Regions from separate parts of the Pseudanabaena sp. UWO310 genome, predicted to be linked through region 2. Evidence: predicted binding sites of a transcription regulator. Region 2 holds the regulator's gene; each other region holds the start of a gene.
The links. The regulator HrcA, encoded in region 2, represses chaperone genes, less so after heat shock. The targets are predictions, from matches to a motif close to TTAGCACTCNNNNNNNNNGAGTGCTAA.
Positions count from the first base shown of each region.

Region 1: groES (co-chaperone GroES) is a predicted target of HrcA. The motif match lies at 8,901-8,927, and genes of this name have one in related genera.
Region 3: groES (co-chaperone GroES) is a predicted target of HrcA. The motif match lies at 5,762-5,788, and genes of this name have one in related genera.

Region 1 covers NZ_SELU01000003.1:13,149-24,300, forward strand. Annotated here, with positions in the region: gene PseudUWO310_RS01745 (CHASE2 domain-containing protein) at 1-109, opposite strand, end outside; gene PseudUWO310_RS01750 (type I glyceraldehyde-3-phosphate dehydrogenase) at 439-1,452, opposite strand; gene PseudUWO310_RS01755 (phycobilisome rod-core linker polypeptide) at 1,738-4,488, opposite strand; gene PseudUWO310_RS01760 (DUF1995 family protein) at 4,739-5,449, opposite strand; gene PseudUWO310_RS01765 (antibiotic biosynthesis monooxygenase) at 5,826-6,389, shown strand; gene groL (chaperonin GroEL) at 6,685-8,349, opposite strand; gene groES (co-chaperone GroES) at 8,494-8,805, opposite strand; gene PseudUWO310_RS01780 (5-formyltetrahydrofolate cyclo-ligase) at 9,121-9,813, opposite strand; gene PseudUWO310_RS01785 (fatty acid desaturase) at 9,903-10,676, opposite strand; gene PseudUWO310_RS01790 (orange carotenoid-binding protein) at 10,844-11,152, opposite strand, start outside.
Region 2 covers NZ_SELU01000005.1:97,009-108,160, forward strand. Annotated here, with positions in the region: gene PseudUWO310_RS03315 (hypothetical protein) at 1-536, shown strand, start outside; gene PseudUWO310_RS03320 (cobyrinate a,c-diamide synthase) at 620-2,017, opposite strand; gene cobN (cobaltochelatase subunit CobN) at 2,043-5,936, shown strand; gene hrcA (heat-inducible transcriptional repressor HrcA) at 5,957-7,021, opposite strand; gene PseudUWO310_RS03335 (protein phosphatase 2C domain-containing protein) at 7,578-9,458, shown strand; gene PseudUWO310_RS03340 (NAD(P)H-hydrate dehydratase) at 9,504-11,084, shown strand.
Region 3 covers NZ_SELU01000017.1:67,048-78,199, forward strand. Annotated here, with positions in the region: gene PseudUWO310_RS07785 (hypothetical protein) at 1-134, shown strand, start outside; gene PseudUWO310_RS07790 (hypothetical protein) at 278-961, shown strand; gene PseudUWO310_RS07795 (PetM family cytochrome b6-f complex subunit 7) at 1,010-1,120, shown strand; gene PseudUWO310_RS07800 (hypothetical protein) at 1,298-2,245, shown strand; gene folK (2-amino-4-hydroxy-6-hydroxymethyldihydropteridine diphosphokinase) at 2,527-3,063, opposite strand; gene murA (UDP-N-acetylglucosamine 1-carboxyvinyltransferase) at 3,116-4,495, opposite strand; gene PseudUWO310_RS07815 (M15 family metallopeptidase) at 4,667-5,374, shown strand; gene groES (co-chaperone GroES) at 5,837-6,148, shown strand; gene groL (chaperonin GroEL) at 6,266-7,900, shown strand; gene PseudUWO310_RS07830 (O-antigen ligase family protein) at 8,054-9,421, shown strand; gene uvrB (excinuclease ABC subunit UvrB) at 9,772-11,152, shown strand, end outside.

The DNA of each region.
Region 1 (11,152 bases), on a different contig from region 2:
GCCCAATTAGTCCTAAAGACAAAGAAAAAGTAATCAATCCAGCCACTAGCTGCTGGTGATTGCGCTTGCAAAAAGCTCCAAAATTAACCAAAGTGGCAGGAAATTTCATTTTGACAATTTCATTTTGACAATTGATCAGGAAAGAGAGTGAGATTACTTTCTATCGTCAAATTTGGCAGGGCTAGTTACAACAATAGCAATTGGATATCATTGCTGTAATAGTTCACTTTTCCTCACAAATAAGCATGTGACTAGAATTTGCTTGGAATTTGCTTGGAATTTGCTTAGAATTTGTGTGATTTTTAATCCATCTAACTGCATGGCAATAGGTCTGGACATCAGCGAAATAGCGGTATTTCACTGATGCCACAAATCCAAAAAAGAGAGGGAGGTGCTTTGCACCTCCCTCTCTTTTTTGGATTTGTGGAATTTTAAATTTTATTTCCAGTTTTTGGCAACAACTTCTGCCAAATCAACAACTCGTTGGCTATAGCCCCATTCATTGTCATACCATGCCACAACCTTGACCATATTGCCGCCCATAACCATGGTTAGGGAAGAGTCAACAATTGAGGATGCATCTGTACCGCGATAGTCGATAGATACGAGAGGCAATTCGTTATATTCTAAAATCCCTTTCATGGAGCCTTCCGCAGCTAAACGGAATGCTTCGTTAACTTCTTGAGCGATCGTGTGTTTTTCCACTTCAACCACGAAGTCTACTACGGAAACGTTAGGAGTTGGCACGCGCAAGGCAATACCGTTGAGTTTGCCTGCTAGTTGAGGTAGTACTAGGGCAACTGCCTTAGCAGCACCAGTGGAGGTAGGTACAATGCTCAGTGCCGCCGCTCTAGCCCGACGCAAATCGCGATGGCTAGCATCCAACAAACGTTGGTCGCCAGTGTAGCTATGGGTGGTGGTCATTACACCCTTGACGATCCCAAAGTTCTCTAAAAGTACCTTGGCAACGGGGGCTAAACAGTTAGTCGTACAGCTAGCATTACTGATGATGTTATGGACATCATGGTTGTAATCTTTCTCATTTACGCCAACGACAAATGTGCCATCTTCATTTTTTCCAGGAGCGGTGATTAATACTTTTTTTGCCCCTGCGCCAATATGTCTGCTAGCACCAACTTTGTCAATGAAGACACCTGTAGATTCGATAACTAGATCGATGCCCCAATCTTTCCAAGGTAAATTGTCGGGATTGCGATCGGAAACGGTCTTAATGGTTTTGCCATTGACGGTAATGGTTGTGTCATCGGCACTAACTTCACCAGCAAATTTGCCCAGCATGGAGTCGTACTTGAGCAAGTGAGCGTTGGTTCGGGGATCGGATGTATCGTTAAGTCCAACTATTTCTATGTTTGTTTCTGTGCGTCCAGCCCAGCATCTGAGAAAGTTACGTCCGATACGTCCAAATCCGTTAATCGCTACCCTGATAGTCACTGCTTATCGCCCTTTATATAAATTTAATTTTTTACTTTAATCTGATGTTTATGATACCGAAAAACCGTCACCAATTTATTCCCACTTCAATCAAAATTTTGCCCTTAGTTGCAAGGATGTTTATCGCTGTCGCAAGTCCTGTTATATAGCTACAGTCACTTGAATTAGGACAAATCAAAACCCAAGAATTAATTGGCGGCGCGAAGCGCCGCCAATTAATTCTTGGGTTTTATGTCCTAGTACATTCCAATTTCCAAAATGGCGTTGCCATTTTGGAAATTTGGATTAAACGCTGGTAGGGATTTTCGATTTAACGGGTGCAAAACTAGGCACGACAATGGACTTGTCTTGCTTGGTCAAGCGGTTATACAACTCTTGAGTGTTGGGGTAGTTAGCGGCTGGGAAGGTTTCGTAACGGTTGTAGGGTACAACATCTTCACCAAAGGCTTCGAGGTATTCGAGGCTATTAACCATATCGGTTACCATTGCCTTAACACCTTTAGTTGCCAAAATTTGGTTGTACTTACGGATTTCCGCTTGATCTAAAGGCGCACGTCCCAAGAAATGCTTAGTACCCAATTCAATTACCTTGGTATTAGGGAATGGGGTGTAGAATTCCTTGATGTAAAGATCGGATGTCCCAAGTGCCAAGATAAATTCCTTGACGCTGATCTCTTCGTTAACCAGTTTGGAAGCATATTGGCTGAACTGTTCGCTAGCCACATAAGCATCCATATCACGCTCGAACACTTGACGATAGGCTGCACGCACTAACGCTGCTGTTTCCACAGGATCGGTGGTGGTGAGTTTAAAGATCTTGCGTTGTTCGCGTTTCTTGGCTACACCTTGGTTGATGCGATCGTTGATGGATACTTCAGAGCGGACTTCGGTAACTTGACCCAATTCAATAAACTTAGGTGTGGTTGCGATATCAACTCTTGTACCCTTGTCTTCGCTCAACGTACCGACACGGTTATGGCGGAGCGATACACCTGCGGGAGTGAGATAGCGTTCGTAAGGAACCGTGTCTTCGCCAAAGGCTTGTTCGTATTCCTTGGTGTCGAGAATGGCATCAACCACTGCATAGAAGCCTTTCTTCGATGCGAGGTCGAAGTAAGCGTTCATTTCAGGGCGACCATAGGTAGGACGACCTAAAAGGCGACGGTGGATATATTCGATCGCTTTACATACATAAAGCTTGCTCCAGTAGCGATCGCGGAAGGTGGGTGACTTCGCCAACATCCGTACAAATTCGCGGACGGTGATATCTCCATTTTCTAGCTTGATTTCTGCAACCGTGAGGCGCTGACCAGAATAGGGGATAAATCCAATAACTTGCAAATAAAGAGCGCGAATGACGGCTTGGGTAGAAGTCTCTGAATTGGTAATGCTCAAGCCCTTAACGGAAGACTTTCTTGCGCCTTTACCAATCTTGACGTTATCGCGCAGGGTTTGATCGAGCTTGAACACCTTGGGGCTCATAGGATCGATCGAACCTGTGGCAGCGGGATTGCCCAGTTGGTTCGTGATACCAGCGCCATTGCGGATCAAGATGCGACGAGTATCCTTACCGAAAGGTGCAGGTGAGGCATTGGGGTTGCGAGTTTCTTTGGGGAAAATAGCACCAAATTGGATTTCGAGAGGATCGTTGCCAGCTCCGTAAACATGCTGATCGGGCAAAGGCTGTTGATACGAAGCAAATAAGGTAATGAATTGGGGAACCTTGCGGAAAGGTGCAGAGTAGTTGAACAGGTCAAACTGTGCGCCCCAGTTACGGGCGGTTTGGGCTTCCTGTCCGTAGCCACGTTGGTAAGGTACGGTTTCTTCGCCAAAGTAGTCGCTATATTCTCTAGAGTTGACTAGGGCATTGACGAGGGCAGGTAAACCACCCTTAGAAACGATCGCAAAGTAAGCTGCAACTTCTTCACGGCTTTCAGGAGAGCGTCCGAGGAAATGCTTGAAGGCTAATTCCACAGCGCGGGAGTTAATGAAAGGCAAGAAGAATTGATCGCGATATAGAGGCGACAGCCCTAAACGACGCACAAACTCGCGCACCGAGATCTCGCCATTTTTTACTTTAGAATCTAGGTCAGAGATTCCTTGACTGTAAGCACGGGCAATATCACGCTCGAAAACTTGACGGTAAGCAGCCTTAACCACTTCATTTTTCTCGGCTCCAGTCATCCCAGCCTTCATCACAAACTTCTGACGACGTTCGGCAGTGTTGTAGTAGATCTGAGGTAGGGCAAGACCTTGAAGATCGGGAGAATTGCGCTGACGGACTTTGGGTGATGGGGTTGGGGCTTTGAATTCAGCGATCGCCACATCCATATACTGCTTGATGATTTCGATCGCCGCAGAATCGCTGAGGAAATAGCTGGCAGCCGCTTGCTTCATGGTTTGCAGAGCAACGATGGTAGCATCGGTCGAGCAAGCTGCCTCAATGATCTCCCGCAATCCACGCACGTTTTGAGCAAGGATATTCGGATCGCCAGCAACGATTGCATAGGTGGCATAGCGCAAGAACCATGACAAGTCGCGCAGGGACTTCTTCATGCGGTCTGCACCATAACGAGAAATGTTAATGGGGCGGAAATTGGCAGGGGCAGCATCGACAACCCCCGTCAGCCCTGTATTACTGAAGAAATTCTTGATTGTGCCTAAAAAGCCACCTTCACTTGCTTCAGCGTAAATAGTTGTGCCAAGCTCCATGCCGCGCTTGATATCAACCACGCGACCAGCGCGGTCTACTTCAAGTTCTTCTGCGTCCTTGGGCTTTTCTAAAAATGCCATTGCCGAACCACCCGTAAAAATACGGCTAGCAGCTTTGGAAACGATATTGTCAGAGTTTTTGGTCAGAATTGCCGCAATTTCGATGCGCTTTTGTCCAGATTGAAAGTATGTGGACAGATCATCTAGTTCGCTACGGGTCGCAAAGCGATCTTGTTGCTCTATCTGGGAAATTGTGGAAGTTATAGCGGTCTGGTATAAACGAGGGCGGGCATTTACTGCACCACTTGACGCTGTTACGCTCATGTGTCTGCCTTGTGATCTTTAAAGGGTATGTAAAAAGTCGAAATAATAACTACCCAGTATAGGGTTTTCCAACTAAATATCTAACTCTATCTCATCAGAAAATGCCGCGTTTACAGGTATTTCAAGCAAAAACTAACGATAAGTTTTGTAAAGCGATCTTCCTGATGATGCTATAGCATCATCAGGAAGATGAGTGGCGGCGCGAAGCGCCGCCACTCATCTTTGGGGTTAACTGCTTATCAGTACATGCTCATCTGGCTAGGGCATTAAAAAACTGTTGCAACCGTCCTAAAAAGGAGCCTGATTGCTTACCAGTCTTCTGGCGAAATAGGCGGTCAATATCGTCACTAGATGGGCGTTGTTCTACTTCTGCGAGCTTTTGCATTCCCTCTTCGGTCTGGAGCCAGACTTGCCATGTTTGTGGATAGCAACGCCACAAAGCACCCAGTTCTAAGGGTTTGATGTAGTAGGCAGTCTCGAAGGTACTTAAAAAGCGATCGCGCATTTGTCTGGCAGCTAAGCCTAAGCCCACTTCACTATTCTCCAGACGCGGATTGAGCATGACAAAGGGGCGATCGCCAGCAAGTTGAACTAACTTTTCCACTTGCTCGACTTCGATGGAAGTTGGCTCGATTAATAAAAATGCGCGATCCTCTTCCCGAATGGCCCTACGACCTTCGTTGACACCACGTACAGATACATTCAGATCCACCCATTCCCGTTTGGCGAGAGCTGCGGCCCCTGCGTCGGAAAAGATTGCCTGCCATGCTTCGCCATATTGTTGATTAAAACTCGCTGCAAACTCATAGGCGATCGGCATCGCTTTTAATTCGGGAAATCGGAGATCGGCAAGTACACGCGTTGCGCCATTGGCGATCGCTTGATGGGTAGCTGCGATCGCCTGTTCGGTGGCATCTTCTAAATTATTTGGTAGTAGGATTGACTCAGCTAATTGAGACATAAAAGCGAATTTTTTAAAATTGAGGATATATGAGGATAGATCTTTATAGATCCTAATACCAAAGCACAAAATGGCTTAGTCATTTTGTGCTCTGAAAATCCTGACTGGGTTTAGTTTTTATAACTAACGTCAGTTCGGGTTAAGCTGGCAAATTTTAAAAGCCCAAAAGTAAAAGCCTTGCTTAGCAAGGCTTTTACTTTTGGGCTTTGAGAAAGGGTTTGCGTAGCAAACCCTTTCTCAAAGCCCGTTTCAAATTATCCTAAACTCACGTTAACTACAGTCACTGACTAAAAAAACTTACTAAAAAGTAGGCACTTTACAGATTTAGTACGCAAATAATAGTATTTGCCTTTAAAGCGAATCGAGTTAATCATCCATGACAAATTCTATATCCGCCGAAAGTTATCACGTTACTGCGGTTATTGCTCATTCCGTCAAATGCAATCTTGAAAAAGAATATGAAGATTGGTTGCGGGGAATTGTCCCAGTTGCCAAGTCCTTTGATGGTCATCTCGGCGTGCAAATTCTCCGCCCCCATCTAGAAGAAAATACGGAATATGTAATTGTCTTGCATTTCGATCACCATCAAAATCTCAAGAGGTGGTTGGAGTCGGAGGAACGCCATAAATGGATCGAGCTTGTACAGCCACTAATTCAACAACCTGAAAATGTACAGGTTCTGACTGGTTTAGAAACATGGTTTGAGCTGCCAAAGCGACCCCAAAAATATCCTCCTAAACGCTATAAAATTGCATTGATAACTTGGTTGGGGGTGTTATTTTTATCATTAGTTGTTGGACGCATATTAAATCCTCTATTAGAACCTTTGCCTTGGTTGCTGAAGCAAATTATTACCAGTGGATTAATAGTATGGCTGCTTGCTTATTTTCTCATGCCCCAATTAACACGCCTATTCTATCGGTGGCTATATCCAAAATAGATAGGGCTTTAATTTTTTCCTACAGCGCTTTGCGCTCAAACCCAAACCAAGGAAATTTTTGAAAGCGTTGCTTTGCAACGCTTTCAAAAGTTTCCTTGTGGTTCGTTTGATCGATAATTGCTGTAAAAGCCCAAAGATGAGGGGCGGTGCAAAGCACCGCCCCTCATCTTTGGGCTTTTATGTCCTAATACCAAAGCTCAAAATGGCGTAGCCATTTTGAGCTTTGGTATCAAGGTTTTCAAGTTAAGAAATGGCGTAGCCATTTCTTAACTTGGTATAAAAAGTGAATGATGGATTACATCATGCCACCCATACCGCCCATGCCACCCATACCGCCCATGCCGCCCATACCAGCAGCACCAGCACCAGCGCCAGCATTCTTCTCAGGCTTCTCAACTACGAGAGCTTCGGTGGTTAAGACCATGCCAGCAACGGAAGCAGCATTTTGGAGTGCAGAGCGCACAACCTTCGCAGGGTCGATGATACCAGTAGCGATCAAGTCAACATACTCACCCTTGAGGGCATCAAAGCCATGATTGAAACTCATACCCTTAACTTTCTCAACCACAACGGTTCCTTCTAAACCAGCGTTATCACTGATTTGACGAAGAGGCGCAGAGAGAGAACGGGATACGATTTCAGCGCCGATCGCTTCTTCGTTCTTCAAGGTTGCTTTGAACTCTAGCAATTCAACCGCAAGGTGAGCAAGGGTTGCACCACCACCAGGAACAATACCTTCTTCAACGGCTGCACGGGTAGAGTTGAGTGCATCTTCAATACGAAGCTTGCGATCCTTGAGTTCGGTTTCAGTCGCAGCACCGACTTTGATCACGGCTACGCCACCAGCGAGCTTAGCGATCCGCTCTTGGAGCTTTTCCTTATCGTAGTCAGAGTCACTGAGATCCAATTCCTTACGGATTTGGGCAACACGCTTATCGATATTTGCCTTATTGGTAATGTCAGAAACGATAGTTGTTTTGTCCTTGGAAATGGTGATCTTACGAGCAGTACCAAGCATTTCTAGGGTGGCGGCGCTAAGTTCCAAACCAGTGTCTTCGGAAATTACCTGACCATCGGTAAGAACGGCGATATCTTGCAACATCGCTTTACGGCGATCGCCAAATCCAGGAGCCTTGATGGCAGCGATATTCAGAGAACCTCTGAGCTTGTTGACTACCAAGGTTGCGAGAGCTTCGCCTTCAACATCTTCAGAGATGATTACGAGGGGTGCACCTGAACGAGCAGCTTTTTCCAGAATAGGAACAAGGTCTTGAATGACATTGATTTTCTTATCGGTGATCAAGATCTTCGCGTTCTCAAATTCGACCAATTGACGTTCGTTGTCAGTGACGAAGTAAGGAGAAATGTAACCGCGATCGATCTGCATACCTTCCACGATTTCTAATTCGGTGGTAAGAGACTTGGATTCTTCAACGGTGATTACGCCATCTTTACCAACCTTATCCATGGCATGGGCGATCATTTCGCCAACTTCAGAATCATTGCCCGCAGAAATGGTGGCAATCTGAGCGATTTCAGCGTTGGAATCAACTGCCTTTGCTTTTTGAGCGATGACATCAACGAGGTGAGCAACTGCTTTTTCGATGCCACGACGTACGCCAACTGGGTTAGCGCCAGCAGCTACGTTGCGCAGCCCTTCACGAATCATTTCTTGAGCCAGAACGGTGGCGCTGGTGGTTCCATCACCTGCGACATCATTGGTTTTCGAGGCAACTTCCCGAATTAGCTGAGCACCCGCATTTTCTAGAGGATCTTCTAGTTCAATTTCTTTAGCGATGCTTACACCATCATTGATGATCTGAGGTGCGCCATATTTCTTTTCGAGAACTACGTTACGTCCTTTAGGTCCTAAGGTTACACGTACGGCATCAGCAAGGGCATTAACACCACGCTCAAGGGCGCGACGAGATTCTTCATCAAATACTACGATTTTAGCCATTTTAGTTAATCTGGTAATTGGTAATTGGGATTTGGTAACGGGGATTTGGTAACTGGCTTTTAGCGATTAGTTTTTAGCTCTTTTCGATTGCTTCCGTATGAAGAGCCTTGAAAGCTAACGGCTAACAGCTAATAGCTAATAGCTTTATTCAACGATCGCGAGGATATCTCTTTCCGCGAGTAGCAAATAATCTACGTTGTCAATTTTGACTTCTGTGCCTGCATACTTGGAGTAAAGTACTTTGTCGCCTGCCTTAACTTCTAGAGCTACGCGAGTACCTTTGTCATTACGCGAACCAAGACCGACGGCTGTAACTTCACCAATTTGTGGCTTTTCTTGAGCTGTATCTGGTAAGAAAATACCGCCAACAGTTTTTTCTTCTTTTGTTGCTACTTTTACCAATAGGCGATCGCCTAGGGGTTGTAATGTACCAGTATTTAGGGTTAACGATGCCACTATGTCATACCTCCTTAAAATCTAATCAGAGTGGACTCTGCAAGGTATGGCTCAAGCTAGGAATTTAAACCTGCTTTAGTTATATCTTGCGTGCTTTAGCACTCTGTCTCACTGAGTGCTAATATACTGCGAAATGAGTAGGGAACTAGATCGGCTTACCGTACCAAAGAAATTGCAACCTGTCGCCAAGTGTCCTAGGACATAAACCCCAAGAATTGATTGGCAACGCGAAGCGCTGCCAATCAATTCTTGGGGTTTGAGTAGTGCACGCGCAGCGTGCACCACAGCTTTTGGGGTTGTAATTATGCCCAGTTACTAATCTTTATTTGTGTTGTACTTTTCGGTAATAACTGCATCTAAGGGGATGTCCCAAGGATCGTGAGGCAACTCATCCACATAAAATTCATCGAAAATAAGTCCTACTTTTAAGCCTATGGAACGAGGCAACCACCGATCATAAAAGCCTCCACCATAGCCCAAGCGATAACCTTGGCGATCGCAAGCTACCGCAGGAATCAAAATTAGATTGATACTTGCTAAATCGATCGGCTTTAAATCATGGCGAGGTTCGAGGATCCCAAAAGCACCCGATCGCATACTGCTCTCAAAATCCGCGATCTCGACGTGATGCCACAGCAGATCTTGTTCAAGGCAACGGGGAAATCCCCAATTTTTGTCAGGAAATCTTTGCCAAAGCGAGCTTAAATCTGGTTCTAGCCGAAAGCTGGTAAAAGCGAGAATATTTTGCGCCTGTTGAAATGGTTGCCAATTTGCAAGGCGATCGCTAATTGCTCGACTTTTTTGCAGCCAAGTTTCCCGATCGATATGGCTGCGGAGGTCAAGGGATGTTTTTCTAATTTGCCTTTTAAGTTGGCGATTCATTTGGCGATTGATTTGGCGATTGATTTGGCGATCGTTCCGATCAGGATTTGTCGCATCGATTTTACTAGTAAAACCAAAACTAAAAATGGCTACGCCATTTTTAGTTTTGGTATGAAGTGTTGTCACACTTTCGTGAATTGGTAAAAAACCCAAAGTATGATTGGCGGCGCTTCGCGCCGCCAATCATACTTTGGGTTTTGAATTTTCGTGCTGCTTTACCTATGAACTTTTGGCAGTCTGAACCAAGGGGTTTGGGGATATTCGTGATGCTCCCAATGATAATGACCGAAGTTATAACAACTCAGAAAAGACCATAAAATCGCATAAAAATTAGACTCAAGGCGAGGAGAAAAATTGGGATTTTGATGGATTTGACAATGGGGAAGATAAGTCCCAAAGAAAAATAGCTGCAACGAGCTAAGTACAAGAGGAACGAGCCAGAAGAGAATTAAGTTAACGATTGAAACCTTGCATAACAGGATCAAAGCGCAGAATATGGCGATCGCGCTAGCCAAAAATAAAATTAGCGATCGCCATGAAAAGTACTCGCTCAGAAACTTGCAATACCAAAATACTGGATGGGAAAGGTTGCCATGAAAATCAGGATCGCCGTTTTGAGAAGGATAGCGATGGTGATTAGCATGGTTTACTGCGCAGCGATCGTAATTAAGAGATGCATAAATTCCCACCATAAGACGACCAATGATCTTATTTAGAGTTCTATTACTGGGAATTAAATTTCCATGCATTGAGTCGTGGGCAAGAATAAATAAGCCCGTATGAAGGTACGTCCTTCCCAAAATTAAAACAATTAGTCCCGCCCAAGAAATATCGAAAACTGAAACCGAAAGCAACGAATATAAACTAACAAACCATAGGCTGAGAATAGTAATGACGATTAATATTCCAATCCAATCATCAGTTGTGAATGCTTTTGTTTGCCAGAGATCAGACGAATTATGCGATCGCAGATTACTGTAATTATTCATAATTTATCGCGAACGCCACTACAATTCTGGAAATATCGGGAAATATAAAGAACACTAAAGCGATTTTGCATTTTGTGGCAAAGTCTTTTAAGTAGTTCAGCATAGTTAAAATCAAATCTAGAGAGCGTAACGCCTGCTGGCGTTACGCTCTCTCTCTAGGTATAGGTCTAGCGAATGAGGTTCAACAGTTCTTTAGGAGATGCAAGCAGATCGATCGCCACAAAGAAAATCTTGTTGTTAGGATCGAGTAAAAATCTCCAAGATATATTCATCCCAACTCCAGATCCAAACCAAGGAGTTTGAACTTTACCTGTGATTTTGATTTGGGTATAGCCACCATCTGCTGGCTCAGAAATACCTCTTTCTGGAACGAGTACTAGATTTTGACATTCTTCCTTAAAGAATCGCAGAACTGCATCCTTGCCAGCAATTGGTCTTTGGAATGGAGGCTGTAAAGCGCCATCGGGGAGGAATAG
Region 2 (11,152 bases):
AGAAAAATGAAAGCGGGATTGCTTGGGGAGTCTTAGTTCAGCATCAGGCGGTTACTGATTTTGCAAAGATGCTCACAAAACATTTACAACCTCAAGAATGTAAGCCTGAATATTTTCAGCGAGTTACGGAAGATTTGCTTAAGAAATTTATTAACAGCCCCAGCAAGGATGAGTCAGAAGTATTTGGTAAGCAACCTTTTTCAAGGCATCAGACGGAAAGTAAATTTTACGATCTAGCTCCATCCTATGAATTGCAGGATGCATTTAAAATAATATTAGATCCTAATTACGTTCATGCTTTTGCTTGGCTACCTGCATCAATTCAAATCAGCCATCCCATGACTATAATGCAGTTAAGCTATATCAGAGGACGACGTGAAAGTTCCTCTTATGCCAACTTGGCATGGCAAGAATTTCATAAGGGTAACAAGCAAACGGCTCAAATCCTTGCGACTAAAGCTTTGCAATCCAGTCTAACTATATTGCTATCAAAGCGATTTATCTATCTTATTTTTTTGTTAACTCTTGGTCTGTAATACCAAAGCTCAAAATGGCGTAGCCATTTTGTGATTTGGTATTACTGGGTTTGGTTTTAAATGCAGACCATCTGCTAACTCAATCAATTGTTGGACTTTTGGCAATTTACGAGAAATCTCGATAATAGATGGCGCTGTGCGCCGAAATGGAGGTGATTGTAAGAGGCATGAACTTGATATTTTTGCCATCCTTCCGTCGGATATTGTAAATGGGAATCGTAACCTTGGAGAGAATATAGGGGACGATCGCTTATTTCTGTTAAAGATGAGCGATGAAATTCATGTCCCCAAACTCGATCGCCTTTTTTAACTAACGGGCTATCTAGTAAGGCGATCGCCTGTCGATAGCCCAAAGTGAGCAGCTTACCCATTTTGGCTGTCGTCGGGAAAATATTTACCATCGCAAAAGACTGTTCTTCAAAATCGACAAGGCGATCGCATAGGTACATCAAACCGCCACATTCCGCATAGGTGGGAATTCCTGCGGCGATCGCCTTGTGAACGGATTCTCTTGCGGTTTTATTTTCAGTTAACTCGGTAGCAAATACTTCTGGGAATCCGCCGCCAAAGTATAACCCTTGGATATTTTCAGGTAAGGTGCGATCGCTAATGGGACTCCAAGGAACTAATTCGGCTCCCATTTCTCGAAATAAATCGAGATTATCGGCATAGTAGAAACTAAAGGCTTTATCTTGGGCGAGCGCAATCCGAAGCCTCCCACCCCCCGGCCCAATCTCCCGCAGGAGAGGGGGCGCAACTATTACGCCTCTCTCCCCATGGGAGAGGGGGTGAGGGCTTTCCATTAATGGTAATAATTTCTCCCAATCAAAACAAGTTTCGCCTAGATGCGCCAAGCGATCGATAATGCCATCGAGATCGGACATTTCGGCGGTGGGAATGAGTCCTAAATGGCGATCGGGGATAGCAATATTATCTTGACGACGGAGAACGCCGAGAATTGGTAGATTTAATGCTTCAAGAGCTTGAGTTAGAAGTTCTAAATGGCGATCGCTACCGACGCGATTGAGAACTACACCTGCAATCTGAATACGCGGATCAAAGGTACGATATCCGTGGGCGATCGCCGCAATAGAACGAGATGTGCTGGCACAATTGAGAATTAAAACTACTGGTACGTTTAATAATCTGGCGATATGGGCAGTACTGGCAGTGTCATCCTTTCCCGTCGCCCCATCGAATAGTCCCATTACTCCCTCAATCAGAGAATAATCGGCAGGTCGAGAATGCTTAGCAAAGCAGGAGCGTACGTAGTCTTCAGATGTTAAAACGGGATCGAGATTGCGGCAGGGTAGTCCCGTGATATAGGAATGGAACATCGGGTCGATGTAATCGGGACCAACCTTAAAGGATTGCACTGAGGTTTGATTAGATAGCGATCGCGCTTTCATTGCCGCTAATAGCGCCAAAGTTACTGTGGTTTTCCCCACACCACTGCGTTCACCTGCGATAATAATTGCCATTGCCTAATTTTCCTAGCTGAACCTAATGCACCGTATTGCTACTATATCAGGGGGCTGGAACCAGTCCACCGACAGCGTTGTTTTTGTCGATCAGCAACCCGCACCAATGGTCATCATCACGGCTGCCGATACGGATATCCAAACCCTTGCGGCGGCTACTGCCCAGTTACCTGAGGATTTTCCGCAGATTCGGGTAGTAAATATATTGCAGTTGCAGCAACAAATAGCGATCGATACCTATGCCGAAGAGGTTTTAGCAAGCGCCAAGGTAATTATTCTCAGATTAATTGGGGGACAGTCCTACTGGAGCTATGGATTAGAAGTTGTTAAGGAAACTGTGTCAAGAACTGGTGCAGTCCTGATCGTATTGCCAGGGGATGAGCGTCCCGATCCGAATCTAACTAGCCATTCCACGACGACGCTTACAATCGTGAATCAGGCTTGGCAATATTTCATTGAAGCAGGAATATCTAATTATCAGAATTTATTGAAGTTTATTGCGAAAGAATTTTTAGATATTGCATCAGAATACGAACTTCCGCAATCAGTGCCTAGAATAGGGATTTATTATTCCATAACTCTGCCTAATGTTCAGAATATAGATCCCCCCCAGCCCCCCTTGAGAAAGGGGGGAGAATTTTCTTCTTCCCCCTTGTTAAGGGGGATTGAGGGGGATCTGGGATTGGTGGCGATTCTTTTTTATCGCGCTCATTATTTGTCGGGAAATACGACAGCGATCGCTGCTTTATGTGAAGCCTTACGCGATCGCAATTTAGAACCTTTACCCATCTATGTTTCATCACTCAAAGAACCCGATGTCCAAGCCGAGTTAATTCGCTATTGCCTGCCTGAATCCGATCCTGAATCTGGTCGGAAAGTAGATTTGATTTTAAATACGACCAGCTTCTCTTTAGCCAGTTTAAAAACGGATACGCCGCAAGTGGATCTTTGGGAAGCATTGAATGTGCCTGTGTTTCAGGTGATTTTTAGTGGTGGGCTGAAGAAAACTTGGGCAAATGGTACGCAGGGACTAAATCCTCGCGATATGGCGATGAATGTGGTGTTGCCAGAAGTCGATGGCAGAATTATCACGAGGGCAGTCTCTTTTAAAGCGATGCAGGGACAGAATCTCTCCTTGCAAACGGAAGTATTGACCTATGAACCTGTGCGATCGCGGATTAATTTTGTGGCGGATCTGGCGGCTAAATGGGTCGATTTAAAGCATACGGAGGTGAGCGATCGCAAAATTGCGCTGATTCTTGCCAATTATCCTAATCGTGATGGCAGATTAGCCAATGGAGTCGGTTTAGATACGCCAGCCAGTTGTTTGGAGATTCTTAAAGCTTTGCGAAGTTCGGGCTATAGCGTTGGTGAAATTCCTGAAACTAGCGATGAATTGATGAAGTTGTTAACGACAGGCGTGACTAACGATCGCGAATCCTTTGGATTGCGGCAGGTTAATCAATCTTTAGCCTTAGAAGATTATCAAAGCTATTTCCAGAATTTGCCTGAACCTGTCCAAAATGGAATTCAGTCAAGATGGAATGAGCCGAAGTGTGAGAAAGAATTTGCGATCGCAGGAATGCAATTTGGCAATATTTTTGTCGGGATTCAACCATCACGGGGCTACGATCTCGATCCTACGCTCAATTACCATGCGCCAGATTTAGAGCCAACCCACGACTATATGGCTTTCTATCATTGGGTGCGCGATAAGTTTTACGCCCATGCGATCGCCCATATTGGCAAGCATGGTAACCTCGAATGGCTGCCCGGAAAAAGTATAGCGCTTTCAGAAAATTGCTATCCTGAAGCCGCTTTTGGCGCGATGCCCCATTTCTATCCCTTTATTGTCAATGATCCAGGGGAAGGCTCTCAGGCAAAAAGGCGATCGCAAGCGGTAATTCTCGATCATCTCACGCCGCCGATGACTCGTGCTGAGCTATACGGCGGCTTGCAACAATTAGAAGGCTTGATCGATGAATATTATGAAGCAGAAACCCTCGATCCCTCTCGATTGGGCATGATTCGCGATCGCTTGATAGACACGATCAAACAGGAAAATCTCCACCAAGATTTGGGGATTTCTCTAGATCGCTTAGAGGATTCGCTGAATACAATTCTCACCACTGCCGATGGCTATCTCTGCGAAATCAAAGAAGCGCAAATCCGCGATGGGTTGCATATTTTCGGGCAATGTCCAGAGGGGAGACAGTTAAGGGATTTGGTCGTAGCGATCGCTCGCAATCCTACGGCTAATCGTTTGGGGCTAACTAGAGCGATCGCGCAGGATTGGGGTTTAGACTTCGATCCTCTGACTGCGAATTTAGGCGAGTTACTTCCCTCAAGTTCTCATCCACGCTTAGCAAATTGTCGGATTATTGGCGATGCGGTGGAAGTTATCGAGGAATATGCGGCGGAGTTGATGGATGCCCTCATCTCTTCTCGATCCCCCTCAATCCCCCTTAAAAAGGGGGAAGAAGAAAGAGAAAATTCTCCCCCCTTTTTAAGGGGGGCTGGGGGGGATCTAAACCTTGAAACGAAGACAGAACTAACATGGATTTGCGATCGCCTCCTCCCCTCTCTCTACAAAACCACGCAAGAAATTACGAATCTCCTGCGTGGACTCAATGGCGAATATATTCCCAGTGGTGCATCAGGTGCGCCGACAAGGGGTAGACCCGAAGTGCTGCCCACTGGACGCAATTTCTATTCTGTAGATATTAGGGCAGTACCGACGGAAACCGCTTGGGATATCGGGCGCAAGGCTGCGGATGTGCTGATCGAAACCTACACGCAAGAACATGGCGAATATCCACAAACCCTAGGGCTATCGATTTGGGGAACTTCGACCATGCGAACGGGAGGCGATGACTTAGCCGAAGCTCTTGCTCTGCTGGGTGTGCAACCCGTTTGGGATGGCGTATCGCGTCGCGTGATTGATTTTGAGATCCTGCCTTTATCGATTCTGGGTCGTCCCCGTGTCGATGTCACCTTGAGGATTTCGGGATTCTTTCGAGATGCGTTTCCCAACTTGATCGATTTATTTGATAGTGCGGTGAATGCGGTGGCAAATCTTGACGAACCCGCCGATCAGAATCCCTTAGCGGCAAAAGTTCAAGAAGAATCGACCCATTGGCAAGCATCAGGATTGACTTTAGCACAGGCGCAAGAGCGATCGCGTTATCGCGTATTTGGCTCAAAACCAAGCGCCTATGGTGCGGGTTTACAGGGCTTGATCGAGTCGCAAAACTGGGAGAGCGAGCAGGATCTAGCCCGTGCCTATATCAATTGGAGCGCCTATGCCTATACCAGCAAATCTGAAGGTAAATCGGCTCCTGAAGCCTTTAATCAACGCCTTGGCAATATGCAAATTGTGCTGCAAAATCAGGATAATCGCGAACATGACATTCTCGATTCCGATGATTACTATCAGTTTCAGGGTGGCATGACCGCCGCCATCAAATCCATATCTGGTAACGCTCCAGAGGTGTATTTTGGCGATAATTCACGGATGACCCAGCCCAAGGTTCGCCAACTTCGTGAAGAGATTGCGCGAGTTTATCGATCGCGGGTCGTTAATCCCAAATGGATATCGGGAGCAATGCGTCACGGCTATAAGGGAGCTTTTGAGATGTCGGCAACCCTTGATTATCTATTTGCCTATGATGCTACGACTAATTGTGTTTCTGATTTTATGTATGAGGGTATTGCGGAGGCATATATCTTTAATCCTGAAGTCCAGAATTTCATTAAATCTAGCAATCCTTGGGCTTTGCGAGACATGTCGGAACGCTTATTAGAAGCGCATCAGCGTGGGATGTGGCAGGAAGTGAATGCGGATACATTAGATCGCCTAAAGGCGATCGCGAATGATGCCGAAGGGGCGATCGAATCACAAACAGGGCTTGCTGACTGAATACTTGCTGACTGAATAATTTACCATTTACTAATTGCGTCAGTGAGATGCAGCGCCGCCGCCTGTACGGAAGCGATCGCCCTTGTATAACCCAATCGCGTTGGGCCCAATACACCCACCGTTCCCACAGGCTTATCATCACAGAGATAGGTACTAGAAATAAAAGTACAGTTCTGAATTGGCTCAATGGAGATTTCGGAACCGATTCTAATGCTCACAGAATTAGCAGAAGGACTCGGTTGATCGACAATCAGCGCCATCAACGAAGCGCGATCGGCTTCAAGTAACTGCACGATATTTTGCACCTGTCGCAAATTAGAAAACTCGGGCTGACGCAATAACTCGGTTAAGCCACTAATAAACATTTGCCCCAATGCTGTGCGATCGCATAATTTCATCAACTGCTGTAAAGACTGTTGCAACAACACGGCATATTGCTGAAACTGGCGATCGAGATCGTCCCATTGCAAAGCGCTATTCAACTCCGACCAATTTTTATCGCGCAGATGTTCGTTTAAAAAATTATTGAGAATATTTAACTCGCCTTCCAAAATTTCAGGCTTAGTCTCACTAGGCAAATCCATCGTTACCGAAGCGGTGTGATAGGTGTCGCTTACGGCGATCGCCATCACCTTACACCGATCCACCATCACCAACTGCAAATGCCTGATACGCATTGTTTGCATATTCGGCGCAGTAATCACCGCAATACAACCGCTTAAGGTCGCCAAAATCTGCGCGACATCGCGCATCACCCCATCGAGACTAGACTTGCCGAGGCGATCGCTTTTACTAGCAAGAAATTGGTGAGTACTGTAGGTAAGCTCACTAGCGGGATCGATCAATTCATCAACATAAACCCGATAGCCTGAATCCGAAGGGACACGCCCCGCCGATGTGTGGGGCTGAAATAACAAACCACTGCGATCGAGCATATTCATGACATTACGAATTGTCGCAGGGCTAATATCAAAGTCGTACTCTGACACCAAAGCCTTAGAACCAACTGGTTCCGCTGTGTGAATGTAGTGATCGATAGTTGCCCAAAGAACTTTTTGTTCGCGATGGGTAAGGTGATGCTTCATGGGTTAGGGCAGTGCAATGAAAAAATAAAGTGAAAAATTAAATGAAAAAATAAGTGAAAATAAAATATTAAAACGGAAAAAATAAAGTATTAAATTTTTATTGCTAAATTTAGCTTCTATAAATCAAAAGCTTACCTAATACAATACCCAGATTGTGAATAGATCTGGTAGCAACTCGTACATCTAAACAAATTCTGTCAGGCTAAAAAGCGTTTTTAAACCAATAAGCCCCAAGTTAGCTGCCACCTACAGCAATTATCGATCAAATATCGATCAAACGAACCATAAGGGAATTTTTGAAAGCGTTGCTTCGCAACGCTTTCAAAAATTCCCTTGGTTTGGGTTTGAGCGCAAAGCGCTGTAAGTTAGCTACAATAACCAAATGTAATTTGAATGCCCAGATTTGAATGCCCAGATCGGATCTCTTAATTTATCGATAGAATATCGCTCGAAGCAGTCTATTCTGACCTTAAATTTGATAATGTAAACACTTCTAAGACATCTGCAACTTTTCCCGTCCTCATCCCATAATTTTGGTAAGCGATTAACAACCTTCATGGAAAAACAAGAGCAAGCTACGGCAGTTGAGCAGCAATATCTTTGGGCAGTCGGTCTGGATACCGATACCTTTCCGCCCGACTCGCTGGTTGCCGATCGCTACCATGTCCTCTCTTCACAAATTGTTGTGGATACGGATGCTTACTCCCTGCCAGAGTTACCCCTTGAATTTCAAACCTATGTGGTTTCTTACCTCAAGCTATCGAGATTGAGTCTGCACCTGCCCCGACCTTACGGACTATTGTTGCTGGGCGAAGAACTCAATCTTTCCGAAGTATTCTTGTTAGAAAATGTCCCCATCGATCGCCAAGGCAAGCTATGTCCTACCCTAGCTGAAGCATGGGCTGAAGCCTCCGCACTAAGACAGATTAATTTGCTCTGGCAAGTCCTCAACCTCTGGCAGCCTTTAGCTGAGCAGAATATGACGCGGACTTTAATCGATCCCCGATTGGTAAGGGTCGATGGGATGTGGGTGCGTCTGCTGGAATTGCAAGCTGATGTTGCTGCCGTACATATTTCCCAATTAGGCGACATCTGGGTACAGTGGCTCGATCTGGCTAAACCAGAGATTGCCGAACCGATCGCTGAATTTTTCTATAGTTTGGGACGCGGCGAATACGACATTAACGGTGCGATCGCCCATCTGGATCGGATGACCCTCAATGTAATGGAGAATCAGCCCCTCAACGTTAGGATTGCCACTGCTACTGATGTGGGGATTCAACGAGCCGATAAGGGCAATGAAGATGCCTGTTATCCAGATGCCAAGCGCCAAAAGCGTACCGAACAACCTGAAGCCCTCCGCGATCGCTTAGCGATCGTTTGCGATGGTCTGGGTGGGCATGATGGGGGCGAAGTGGCTAGCTCTCTGGCAATCAAGACCCTAGAGCAACAACTAAAAACCCTATTGCAACAGGCGGAAACCGATCCCGATTTTTCGGCCCAAGGTTTTATTGCCCAGCTAGAAATGGTTGCCCGTGTCGTTAACAATCAGATCGTAGCAATTAACGACCAGCAACAGCGTCAAGCCCAAAAAAGGATGGGAACGACGCTGGTTATGGCAGTGATGCCCCGTCCTAATGGCAAGATGAGTAATGAGGTATATGTCATGCATATTGGCGATAGTCGCCTCTACTGCATCACCAAGGATAGCCTGCGTCAAGTTACCCTTGACGATGATGTGGCAACCCGTGAAACTACCCTAGGCTACAATTTTTATGCCTATTCATCCCAAAGGATCGATGGTGGTGCCTTAATTCAGGCTTTGGGCACTAGAGGCTCAGATATGCTCGTGCCCCGCGTCCAAAGGTTTTTTATCGATGAAGACTGTTTATTGCTGCTCTGTTCCGATGGGTTAAGTGATTTCGATCGGGTCGAGCAGATTCGCGATCGCTATCTCTTCCCGATCCTCAGTGAAAATCAGTCCCTTGATCGCGGTTGCCAGAATTTGATCGATCAAGCTAACCAACTCAATGGGCATGATAATATTACGGTCGCTCTGATGCGCTGTCGATTTGCCCCTGAGGATGTAGAGCAAGATCTTGTTAATGAAAATCAGATCACCACAGAAGTTATCAATCCCTCCCCAGAAGCTGATACAGAGGATATTCAAACTGAATCTGAGGAGGCGGCAGGCGCATTAGTCTTGACATCATCATCGAAATCGGAATCTGAGGAAGATCCAGATTTCGATCTCGACGAGTTTGAGTCGGCAAAGACGGAATTAGCCGTTCCCAAACAGACCAATAGCGCATTTATTATCATTTTGATTTTAGTGGCGTTAATTCTCGGTAGCGGCTTGGCGGCAATGCAGTTCCCCCAAGTGAAAAACTGGGTACGCCAACACCTACCCACCAGTCTCCAGAAATTTGTGCCTTAAGCTTTATGCCTTAAAATTTGTGCCCTAAACTTTATGCTCTAAACAATGAATCTCGCATCACAGGCAATCGTCACGGCAAGTCAAATGCAAGCGATCGAAGCTTTGATTTTCCAAGCAGGAATGCCCGTGGCATCACTGATGGAAAAAGTTGCCCTCAAAATTACGCAGCGCTTAACCGAACTATATCCCACTGAACCTTACAAAAGGATCGGGATCTTGGCTGGTGCGGGACATAATGGCGGTGATGCGTTAGTGGTAGCGAGAGAATTGCATCATCAAGGGCGACAGGTCAAGATCTATCCCCCCTTTACCAAGTCCAAACCCTTAACGCGAGTGCATGGCTGCTATGCCAAAAGTCTGGGTATTCCTTTTGTGACTTTAGCCGATCTGGGCGATTGCGATCTCCTCGTTGATGGTCTATTTGGGTTTGGTTTAGATCGAGATGTGATCGGTGCTGGGGCGATCGCCATTGACACCATTAATAGCTGGCAAATTCCAGTTCTCAGCATCGATTTACCTTCAGGTATCCATAGCGATCGCGGTAACGTCATGGGAACAGCCATCCGCGCGACCCATACCCTTTGCTTGGGTTTGTGGAAAAGGGGGCTATTGTCCGAAGCCGCCTCTCCCTACATTGGCAATCTTGAAAGAATAGGGTTCGACATCCCCGAAAAATCGATCCAAGAAATTCTTGGCGATCGCCATCCCCTATGGCGCATCGATCCGCTCGCAGTGATCAGCGATCGCTTACCGATCGCCCGATCAGCGATCGCCCATAAGTACGATATCGGGCATTTACTCTTAGTCGTCGGATCGGAGCAATATGGTGGCGCGGCTGTACTAGCAGCTTTAGGCGCAAAGGCAACGGGTGTGGGCATGTTATCGATCGCCGTTCCCCATTCTCTCAAACCATTGATGCTAGCCCAAGTTCCCGACGCGCTGGTTATCGGCTGTAGGGAAACCCCATCGGGCGCGATCGCCGCGCTCCCCGATTTAGATTGGCAAAAGTACCAAGCGATCGCTTGTGGTTGTGGGCTTTCACTCGATGCAGGGTCTATTGTGGAGCAGGTAATTAATAGCGATCGACCACTCGTACTTGATGCAGATGGATTAAATAGGCTAGCTGCTATGGGGAAAGTTCGCATCAATCAACAATTATCTAATCGTAACCGTGCCACGGTTTTGACCCCCCATTGGGGAGAGTTTTGCCGACTATTTCCAGACTTGCGCGAGGTTGAGCGCTTAGAAGCCCTGCAAATTGCGGTAAGTCAAACCCAATCGACTATTTTGCTAAAGGGTGCAAGAACGGCGATCGCCAGTCCGTTCGATCCTGATCATCTTGCCCGATCGAATTCCCAAGCTGATTCTCAAGTCTGGATCAATCCAGAAAGTACGGCAGCCCTAGCCAGAGGTGGTAGTGGTGATGTATTAGCAGGAATGATCGGTGGTTTGTTAGCGCAGGGAATGACCGCCAAGGATGCCGCGATCGTCGCGACCCTGTGGCATTCTCAGGCGGCAAGATGGCTAGTAAGACAAAGGACAGAAATGGGAGTCGATCCCGTAACTCTTGCTCAAAATTTATTGCCATTCTTACAGGATTATCCTAGCAAGACATTAAAAACCTAGGTATTTCAAGTATCTAGGCATACAATCTTAAAAGCTGTAGCGCACGCTGCGCGTGCGCTACAGCTTTT
Region 3 (11,152 bases), on a different contig from region 2:
GATCGCTTGTAGAGCCAGAAACAGCTCCATTTACCTTGCATCCCGAACTGCTAACCTACGTGGAAAGTAGTTTAGCGCCTTTGTATTCTCAAATTAGTGAATTGAGGACACAGTTGGGGGAGTCCAAAGCCTGATTGACCAAGGGAAATCCAGTCAGGCAAATAATTACGTCCCTCAAGAAGAGCGTTCAGATCGCCGCAATCAAGCACCTGCTGGGGTTAGTTCTTCCACTAATGCCAAACCATTATTCAATTCTTTAGCAGGCTTTGCTTTAGAGGTGGGCGATCGCTTAACGATCAATGGTGAAGAAGTAATTTTTAAAGGATGGGTCGATCAATCGCAGACCGCAATCGAGGTAAAGGCGATCGCCGATCCCTCTTCAGTCAAAAAAATTCGCGCTAAAGAAATCAAAAGCCTGTCGCGATCACAGGATCTTGATAATGCCGAGCGCTCAGCCCCAAAAGCTTCTGAACCATCGGACGATCATCGTGAAGCTCAGTCAAAAACGGCGGAAAACTTAGACCCATCTCCTCCCGAATCAGCGGCGAAGACAAGTGGCGAGGCTATTCCTAATGATCTTAGGGACAGCCCTCAACCGTCAGCGGCTAGCGATCGCCCTGAAGTACCAGAGGAAGTTATCGAAAAGCCCAAAGAACCTGAATATAACGCTTGGGAAGTTTGGACTTATTTAGAACGTCAACGGGTGAAAACCTTAAAACTGCTTAATACATTTCAGGCAGAATGGGAAGCAAATCGCTTTGTCCGTGAAGCCGAGCGCAGTGCGCCGCCTAACTTACGGGTACATTATGAAGTGCGCCCGATCTGGCTAGATGAAGAAGAAATTAAACGCTCTTATCAAAACACCGCCAGCACCCATACATCTCCTGATGATCGAGATGAGAGCCATCACGAAGAATATGAGGATGCGATCGATGTGGAGGTGGTTACAGAGTCATTGTAAAATTCTTAACAATACAAAAAATATTATTTAGATTATTTGGAGAAAATTATGGGAGAACTAGCAAATGCAATGATTCTATCGATGGTATTGATTCCCGTCGGTATTGCCTTTGGATACTTCTTACTAAAGCTACAGGGCGAAGAACAAGAAGAAGCTTAATTGTTATCTTTTTTCGTTGTCTTTTTTATAGAAGCGGGACAAAAGCGGTGCTTAGCGCCGCTTTTGTCTTTTTTAATAAAAATCTCTTAAGTAGCTAGGCGCAATTAAATATAAAATTCCGAAGTGTTGGCTCACTTCAGCGAATTGGTATAAGTAATTAAACATTGCAGGTGCACAATGACTCAATCTATCGATCGCTCCGCAACGGGAGAATTTTTATCCGTTAGCGATCTAAAAAAGTTGCATGGTTTTACCGAGGCTGCGATCGAAAAATTTTTAGGGGAATGTGATGCAAATCAGCCTAACCCTAAATCAAAAAGTACCAAACCCGTTAAGCTTTACAGTGCAGCAAGGGTAGATAAGGTTTTACATGACGAGCTATTTATTGAATGGCAAGCCAAAAAGAAAACAACGTCTTCCAAACGTAGTAAACCCGTTGAGGCAATAACCGAAGCTGTAGTTACAAATTTGGGCTTTGAGGTCTCTGAGGTAGGCAGTGAGGTTACTGAAGCGATCGCAGACAAAAAAAATCTTGCTTTTGATTTTGATTTAGGTTTAGGTGAACTAGTGACCGCCGATTGGTGCGAGTTTGCTTGGGAAGATTTTCAAGTTGAGGGCGATCGCAATTTTTCGGAAGAGGAAAAATTACATGCAGTTACTACGGTCAACAAAATGCTCGCAGCGGCTTATTGGTTTCCCCCTGATTTATTCTTCGATGCTTTTACTCAACCAATCAAGAAGGACGATCAAAACGTAAATTCCGAGTCACTAGCAAAGGATTATAAAGAAGAGATCCTTACCAAAGGATTTAAGGACATTCCGTTGGTGACTTTTATGATTCGCGATCGCCAAGACAACACAAAAGTAATGCTAAATTCGGCTCCCTACAAATTGATGGCGATCGCGGATTTGTATAAATTAGGTTCTCTCCCTGCGGATTTTAGGATTCCTGTCTTTGATTTGCAAAAATTGAAATCGATGGTAAGGGATAAGTATGGCGCTAATCTAAATTTTGCTCTGAAATACGCGATCGCGGGTGGCGAACTAGGGCGTGATTTTGCCCTGAGGGAAATTTCACGAAATTGGCTCACTAGTCTTTGTACTGGTATCTCTGTACCTCTGTGACACCAAGATAAGAAATGGCTATGCCATTTCTTATCTTGGAAACCTTTATACCAATTCTCAAAATGGCAACGCCATTTTGGGAATCTCAAAACCTTACTGGGTTTGGTTTTTAATTCACAAAAGTGTGACAACACTTTTGTGAATTGGTAGAAAACCCCAAAACCTGTAGCGCACGCTGTGCGTGCGCTACAGGTTTTGGGGTTTTTAATTTACCAAGTTAAGAAATGGCGTAGCCATTTCTTAACTTGGCATAACTTCTCAACCATGCCCCAAAATATAAATCAGCTTAAGGCTAAAACTTCCGTATCAATTGCGATCGGATGGCTCAAGTCGATATCGGGGGGATTTTTAGCCAGCTCACTGATCGGCATTTGATATATCGGATGTATCCAATCGGCAGCAATTTCGGCAAGGGGTAGTAAAACGAAAGCGCGATCGCCCATGCGCGGATGGGGTAAAACTAGCTCTGGCTTGTCTAAGACACGATCACCATAAAGCAACAAATCGAGATCTAAGGTTCTTGCGCCCCAACGTTCGCGCCGCTCGCGCCCAAAGATTTGTTCGGTATGGAAAAGGGCTTGTAAAAGTTGCAGGGGGGGTAAACTCGTTCTTAAAACCGCACAACCATTGATATAGTCGGGCTGGGGATCTGCATTGGGTAAAACGATCGCCTTAGTACGATACCAACGGGAAACCCTCACCACTTCGATTGCTGGAAGGGTTGAGAGTTGCGCGATCGCAGCTTGGACAATTTTCTCGGAGTCACCTATCGTACTGCTTAGATTACTACCTAGGGCGATCGCGCAAAGCTCAGTCATGAATTTTTAATTAATAACAACAAAGACGCTGCATTGCAGCGCCTTTATGGAATTATACGGGAACCACTTCACTCGTGCGATAGAGCTTTGCCCCCACATTACGCAGTTTTTCTTCAATGCGATCATAACCGCGATCGAGGTGGTGTAAGCCCATTACCGTCGTCTCTCCATCCGCAGCTAGCCCTGCAATCACCAAGGCAGCCGAAGCTCGCAGATCCGTTGCCATTACAGGAGCGCCCGATAATTGGGGTACTCCCGTGACTACCGCCACATTATTTTTGAGGCGAATGTTTGCCCCCATGCGATTTAACTCGGCAACATGCTGAAGGCGATTTTCAAATACCGTTTCCGTAACTACACCATTACCCTCGCAAATGGTCAGTAAAGCCATAAACTGCGCTTGCATATCGGTGGGGAATCCAGGATAGGGCAGGGTTTCGATGTCTACGGCGCGATAGCGATCGCCACCAATGACAGTGATCATATTGTCAGAGTCTTGGCGCACAGTGACACCCATATCTTGCAATTTGGAAATTGCCGCAGTCAGATGAGCAGGAATCACAGGCGATAGCGATAAGGTAGAGCGTGTAATTGCAGCGGCAACCATAAAAGTAGCCGCCTCAACGCGATCGGGAATCGCCGTAAAATCAGCAAAATGCAGCTTATCGACCCCATCGATAACGATCGTACTCGTGCCAGCCCCTCGAATTTTTGCCCCCATAGCAATACAGAGATCGGCAAGGTCAACTACTTCAGGTTCTAGCGCGGCATTTTCAATAATGGTCTCACCCTCTGCTAAGGTTGCCGCCATCATCAGGGTTTCGGTTGCGCCCACGCTCGGATAATCGAGATAAATCTTTGCCCCTTGCAAACGTCCATTACTACTCATACAGTGGGCATGAACAATACCATGTTCAATCTGGACAAATGCTCCTAAAGCTTGTAAACCCCGTACATGTAGCTCGACGGGACGCGCTCCGATCGCACAGCCTCCGGGTAAAGGCATTTTTGCCGAACCCATTCTTGCCAGCAGTGAACCGAGCGCAAAAAAGCTGGCTCTCATTTTGCTGACCAACTCATAGGGTGCGGAATTTTTACTCAGATTACTGGTATCGAGATCGAGAACTTCTCCATTGCGGGAAATTTTAACCCCAAGGGCTTCAAGGATGTCACACATACTCTGCACATCTGCGAGGTAGGGCACATTCCGAATGCGGCAACCCTCGGAGGATAAGAGCGTGCCCGCCATGAGGGCAAGAATCGAATTTTTGGCTCCGCTAATGGGAACGTGACCAGATAGGGGTGCTTTCCCGATGATGCGGAGGACAGGAGTGCTGGGTTCAATTTGGGGCATTTGCGAAGATTCGAGCGTAGTTAGTTCAGTTGGCTCAGGGATTTGCGAGGCTGTGCCGAGATCCGTCGTCGATTGCATAGGCTGTGATTGTAAATTATTTGCACTAGTGGCATTGGTGGTAGAAACGATCGCCTTATCCTCCTCACATCAGAGATTAACGTGGCTAAGAGTTTAGCGGAGTATATCCGAAAAACTGTTAACTTTTGTACAGTAGGTGTATTTACTCATTATTAGCGATCGCGCCCTATTATGTCCAAGCCCTATCAAATTATCCCGATCTCAGAATGTGGCGAGCAACTTGTGGCAATCACTAGCGATATTTACAGGATCGCTCCCCACCCCTATATGGCGTTAGGCGCTCCCTATGGCGATCGCTCTCCTTTTTTTATAAGGCAAGGGATCTTAGAAAGACTGCAAAAATCTCAAGCATATTTACAGACCCTGCGCCCAAACTGGCAAATTGCGGTTTTTGATGCCTATCGCCCCATTCCCGTTCAGAAATTCATGGTGGATTATAGCTTCACGCAACTGGCTGAAAGTAAGGGCTTACCTGTAGAAAATTTGACGAAAGAGCAAAAAAAATCACTAATGACGGAAGTGATCAAGTTTTGGGCTATTCCGAGTGATGATCCGCAAACCCCTCCTCCCCATAGCACGGGAGCTGCGATCGATGTAACCCTGTATAGATCTCCCACCCAAGGCGAGGACTCTATACAAGAAATAAATATGGGTTCGCCGATTGACGAAATTAGCGATCGCTCTTTTCCTGATTACTTTGCCGATTCCCTAGACATTAAGGAAAGAGAATTTCATCGCGATCGGCAATTGTTAAACCAAGTGATGACCTATAGCGGATTCCAAAGGCATCCCAATGAATGGTGGCATTTTTCCTATGGCGATCAACTGTGGGCATGGATTAGTAATGAGAAATCAGCGATTTATGGAGGAGTTAAATAATTCACCAAAAAACTAAACCCAGAAGCGAGAACCGCCCGCGTAGCGGGCGGTATTGCAGTTTTCATTTTGCCTACGGCAAAATGAAAACTCAAAACCCTTACTAGAATTGTTTTTTGTTTTCAAATGAGTACGCACTCATTTGAAAACCGCAATACTCGCTTCTGGGTTTAGTTTTTAATTCACAAAAGTGTGATCACTCTTTCGTGAATTGGTATTAGGGACTTGCGATTTAATGAAATACCAAATATAAAACCAGAATCGGTGGCGCGGCGGAGCCGCGCCACCGATTCTGGCAAAAATGTTTATTGTTAACAGCGCTAGCCTTTCAGTTCGGAGCCTTTCAGTTCGGTAAACCACACTATAGCCATTGCAACCATTTCGGTTAAATTAGCACTCAGTCACCTAGAGTGCTAAAACACTCTAGACAAAGCCAAAAAATGCTAGTCAACTGAGTGAATACAAATGGCAACCACGACATTAAACGTAACTACAGTAAAACCTTTAGCCGATCGCGTATTTATCAAAGTAAGCGCTAAAGAAGAAAAAACCGCAGGTGGAATTTTCTTGCCTGAGACCGCAAAGGAAAAGCCCCAAGTCGGTGAAATCGCCGCAGTAGGACCTGGAAAGCTCGATGATAAAGGCGAACGTCAAGCCCTAGAAGTCAAAGTTGGAGATAAAGTTCTTTACTCCAAATACGCTGGTACTGATATCAAACTTGGCACAGACGAATATGTGCTGCTAGCAGAAAAAGATATTTTAGCGATCGTTTCATAGTCACTGGTAATTGGTAATTGGTAGTGGCTAATCGGTAACTGAGATCGAAACCCAATCACCAATCACCAATCACCAAGTTTTTTGCTAACCCGTTCCTATTAACAAATCAAAAAAATTATGTCTAAAAAAATCATTTACAACGAAGATGCACGTCGCGCCCTCGAACGCGGTATGGACATCTTGGCTGAAGCGGTAGCCGTAACCCTAGGACCAAAGGGTCGTAACGTAGTTCTGGAGAAGAAATTTGGTTCTCCTCAAATCGTTAACGATGGTGTAACCATTGCTAAGGAAATTGAACTAGAAGATAACGTTGAAAATACGGGCGTAGCTTTGATTCGTCAAGCTGCTTCTAAAACCAATGATGCTGCTGGTGATGGAACCACCACGGCAACCGTATTGGCTCATGCCATCGTTAAAGAAGGTCTGCGTAACGTAGCGGCTGGGGCTAACTCGATCGCTCTTAAGCGTGGTATCGATAAGGCAACTGCTTTCTTGGTTGGCAAGATCAAAGACCATGCTAAGCCCATCGAAGATTCTAAAGCGATCGCTCAAGTTGGAACCATCTCTGCTGGTAACGACGAAGAAGTCGGTTCGATGATCGCTCAAGCGATGGACAAGGTTGGTAAAGAAGGTGTGATTTCCCTCGAGGAAGGTAAATCCATGTTTACCGAGTTAGAAGTTACCGAAGGTATGCGCTTTGATAAGGGCTATATCTCTCCTTACTTCGTAACCGATGCTGAGCGTATGGAAGCTTCCTTTGAAGAACCATTGCTCTTAATCACCGATAAGAAGATTGCCCTCGTTCAAGAACTCGTTCCCGTTCTCGAACAAGTTGCGCGTGCTGGTCGTCCTTTGATTATCATCGCTGAAGATATCGAAAAAGAAGCTCTGGCAACTCTCGTAGTGAACCGTCTCCGTGGCGTTCTTAACGTTGCTGCGATCAAGGCTCCTGGATTTGGCGATCGTCGTAAGGCGATGCTCGAAGACTTGGCAATTCTCACTGGCGCTCAAGTCATCACTGAAGATGCTGGACTCCGCCTTGATGCTGTGAAGCTCGATCAACTCGGTAAAGCACGTCGCATCATCATCACCAAGGACAGTACCACCATTGTTGCTGATGGCAACGAAGCCGCAGTTAAGACTCGCGTCGAACAAATTCGCCGTCAAATCGAAGAAACCGAATCTTCCTACGATAAAGAGAAGCTCCAAGAACGTTTGGCTAAGCTCTCTGGTGGCGTAGCCGTGATTAAGGTTGGTGCAGCAACTGAAACCGAAATGAAGGATCGTAAGTTGCGTCTAGAAGATGCCATCAACGCAACGAAAGCAGCAGTTGAAGAAGGTATCGTTCCTGGCGGTGGTACAACCTATGTTCACCTTGCTCCTGAACTTCATACTTGGGCAACTGCTAACCTCACAGGTGAAGAACTTACTGGCGCAATCATTGTCTCCAAGGCTTTGTCTTCTCCCGTAAAGCGGATTGCTGCAAATGCTGGTTTTAACGGTGCAGTAATTGCTGAAAACGTACGCGAAAAAGACTTCAATATTGGCTTTAATGCTATGTCTGGAGAATTTGAAGATATGTTTGCGGCTGGTATTGTCGATCCTGCTAAGGTCACCCGCTCGGCATTGCAAAATGCAGCTTCGATCGCTGGTATGATTTTGACCACCGAATGTATTGTCGTTGACAAGCCTGAAGATAAGGGCGCAGGCGGCGGCGGTGCTATGGGTGCTGGCGGCGATTTCGATTACTAATTTTCCATAGATATTTGAATCTAAACAAAAAAGGGAGTGCAAAGCACTCCCTTTTTTGTTTAGATTCAAATATGAGTGGCGGCGCTTTGCGCCGCCACTCATATTTTGGGTAACCAAACTTGTATTGCTATAAACTTAAAAGCTTTAAGGTATGTGCTGCCCACTGTGTGGGCAGCACATACCTTTAGCTTAATTAATGAGAAAGGTAAATGGATGCTCTGGAAACTGACCGAAGATAATGAGTTGCGCTTAGAGTGGAACTGGCTGCAAAGTGTTGCTATTTTTATGGTGATTAGCAACGTTTTCATGCCTTTTGCGATGGTGTTATTGGCTGTGCTGGTACTATTTCGTCATGGTTGGCAAGCGATCGCCACGCCCGTAAATCGCGCTTATTTTTGGCTGTCGCTATGGATGATTTTTACGACAGTAATTGCCTTTAATCCTGCTACTGCCGCAGGAGGACTAGCCAACTTTTTGCCCTATTTTCTATTGGCCGCCGTTACTAGCTTTATCATTCGCACTCCCGCCCAATTTATTCATTTTCTTTGGTTATTGGTGCTTAGCTCTATGCTCGTAAGTGGTTTTGGAATCTTACAAGCAATTCTCGATCGCCCTGATTGGTTATTCCCAAAAGTAATTTTTGATAGCTATAAGATACCCATGGGGTTTAGCGCCGATCGCCGCATCCAGTCTTTTTTTGGACATTTCAATGAAACAGCCGCCTATCTATTAATGATTTTGCCGATCGCCTTTCATTTTGCGCTTGGTCAAGTGAAAAGCATCACCAAAAGTCAGAGAGCGATCGCCGCTGTCGCTCTTGCCTTGGGAACTGCGGTATTAATTTTGACTGGTTCCCGCAATGCATGGGGGTTGGCAATAATAGGAATGCTCGCCCTAGCCCTCTATTATCGCCAATGGAAATTCGTTTTAGGATTAGGTATTTTTCTCTCCATCATTGCTTGGGGAATATTTGGGCAGAAATTGGGTTTGGGTGGGGAAGCCGTGCGATCGCTATTGCCCGAAGGCTTCGTCAATCGCTTATCTAGCGCGATCGATCCCAAATTAGGTGATTATGCATCCACTGCCGATCGCCTTAATGCTTGGCAATTTGCGGGAGCGCTGATTGCGAAACATCCCATCCAAGGCTGGGGATTGCGCAACTTTCCCCTAGTTGCTAAGGCAATGGATTTTGATTTGCGGGGATTGCCCCACGAACATAATTTATTTCTGGCGATCGCTGTTGGTTCGGGTATTCCTGCCCTGTTGGGGTTTATCGGTATTATTAGCTGGACGATCTGGGTATCGTTAAAATCGGCGATCGCTAAAAATACGGAAGGAATGATGTTTGTGGCGGCAGTGGGAGCTATTCTCTTTTTGCTGTCAGGCTGGCTAGATTTAGTGCTCTACGAGCCAAGGCTGAGTATGTTGTTATGGTTTCTGCTTGGCGGTATTTATGGCTTAGCATCTCACCTTCCTCATCAATCTGATCAAACGGATGAAATTAATGCTAAAGCTACTTAATTAGTGTCGCGCGGCGCAGCCGCGCAACACTATAGCTGCCGCCAGTTTTCTTAGGACAAAATCAAAACCCCAAAGAGAGTTGCCGCGCGGAGCGCGGCAACTCTCTTTGGGGTTTTATACCAATTCCCAAAAGTGTGGCTACACTTTTGGGAATTAAAATCCAAACCCAGTAAGGATTTTAAAATCACAAAATGGCAACGCCATTTTGTGATTTGGTATTATGTCCTGATATAGTTTGCGGCAGCTATAATTGTTCGCTGCGGAGGGAATCAAAATTTGGGTTTGATATGATAGAGATCGCCGATTTCGATTTCTGTTTCGATAACTGCCCCTCAACAAATTCTAAGATCATGCCCCTGTTTGACATCCGCACCCCTTGGTCACCTACTGCCGATCAACCCAAAGCGATCGCTCAATTATTAGATGGATTGCAAAAAGGACTCCGTTATCAAACGCTTTTGGGCGCAACGGGGACAGGTAAAACCATGACTGTCGCCAATGCGATCGCAAAATATCAAAAGCCGACTCTAGTTTTAGCGCATAATAAGACCTTAGCGGCTCAGCTCTGCAATGAATTGCGCGAATTCTTTCCGAATAATGCCGTTGAATATTTCATCAGTTATTACGATTACTATCAGCCCGAAGCATATATTCCCGTCACCGATACCTATATTGAAAAGACGGCTTCGATTAACGATGAAATCGATATGCTGCGTCATTCCGCAACGCGATCGCTATTCGAGCGCAAAGATGTAATTGTGGTTGCTTCCGTAAGCTGCATCTATGGTTTGGGCATTCCTGAGGAATATCTTAAAGCTTCGATCCCCTTGGCGGTGGGTGTGGAGTACGACCAACGCGAACTATTGCGATCGCTTACGAACGTACAGTACGAGCGCAATGATATTGAAATGGGCAGGGGTAAATTTCGTGTCAAGGGAGACATTTTAGAAATTGGTCCAGCCTACGAGGATCGGACGATTCGGGTAGAGTTCTTTGGTGATGAAATCGAAGCAATTCGCTATGTCGATCCCGTCACGGGAGAGATCTTACAGAGTTTGGATGCCTTAAATATTTATCCCGCGCGGCACTTTGTGACCCCTGCCGATCGCTTAGAGGTCGCCTGTGCGGATATTCAAGCGGAAATGGAAGCGCGACTGGAAGAATTAACCAACGCGGGCAAGTTACTGGAAGCGCAAAGGTTGGAACAACGCACGAAATATGATTTGGAACTCCTACGAGAAGTCGGCTTTTGTAATGGAGTGGAGAACTATTCGCGGCATTTGGCAGGTCGACAAGAGGGGGAATCTCCAGCTTGTTTGGTGGATTATTTTCCCAAGGATGATTGGCTGTTGATCGTTGATGAATCCCATGTTTCCATTCCCCAAATTCGGGGGATGTATAACGGCGATCGCGCCAGAAAAATGACGCTCATCGATCATGGCTTCCGATTACCCAGCGCCGCTGATAACCGTCCCCTAAAGGCGGATGAATTTTGGGGTATGGTCAAACAATGTATTTTCGTGTCAGCTACTCCTGGGGACTGGGAGATGGAAGTCTCAGAACAGGTGGTCGAGCAAATCATCAGACCGACAGGGGTCGTCGATCCTGAAGTATTTGTCCGCCCAACCGATGGGCAAGTGGACGATCTTTATCACGAAATTCAGGAACGAATTAAGCGGAAGGAGAGAATCCTCATTACAACATTGACGAAGAAGATGGCTGAGGACTTGA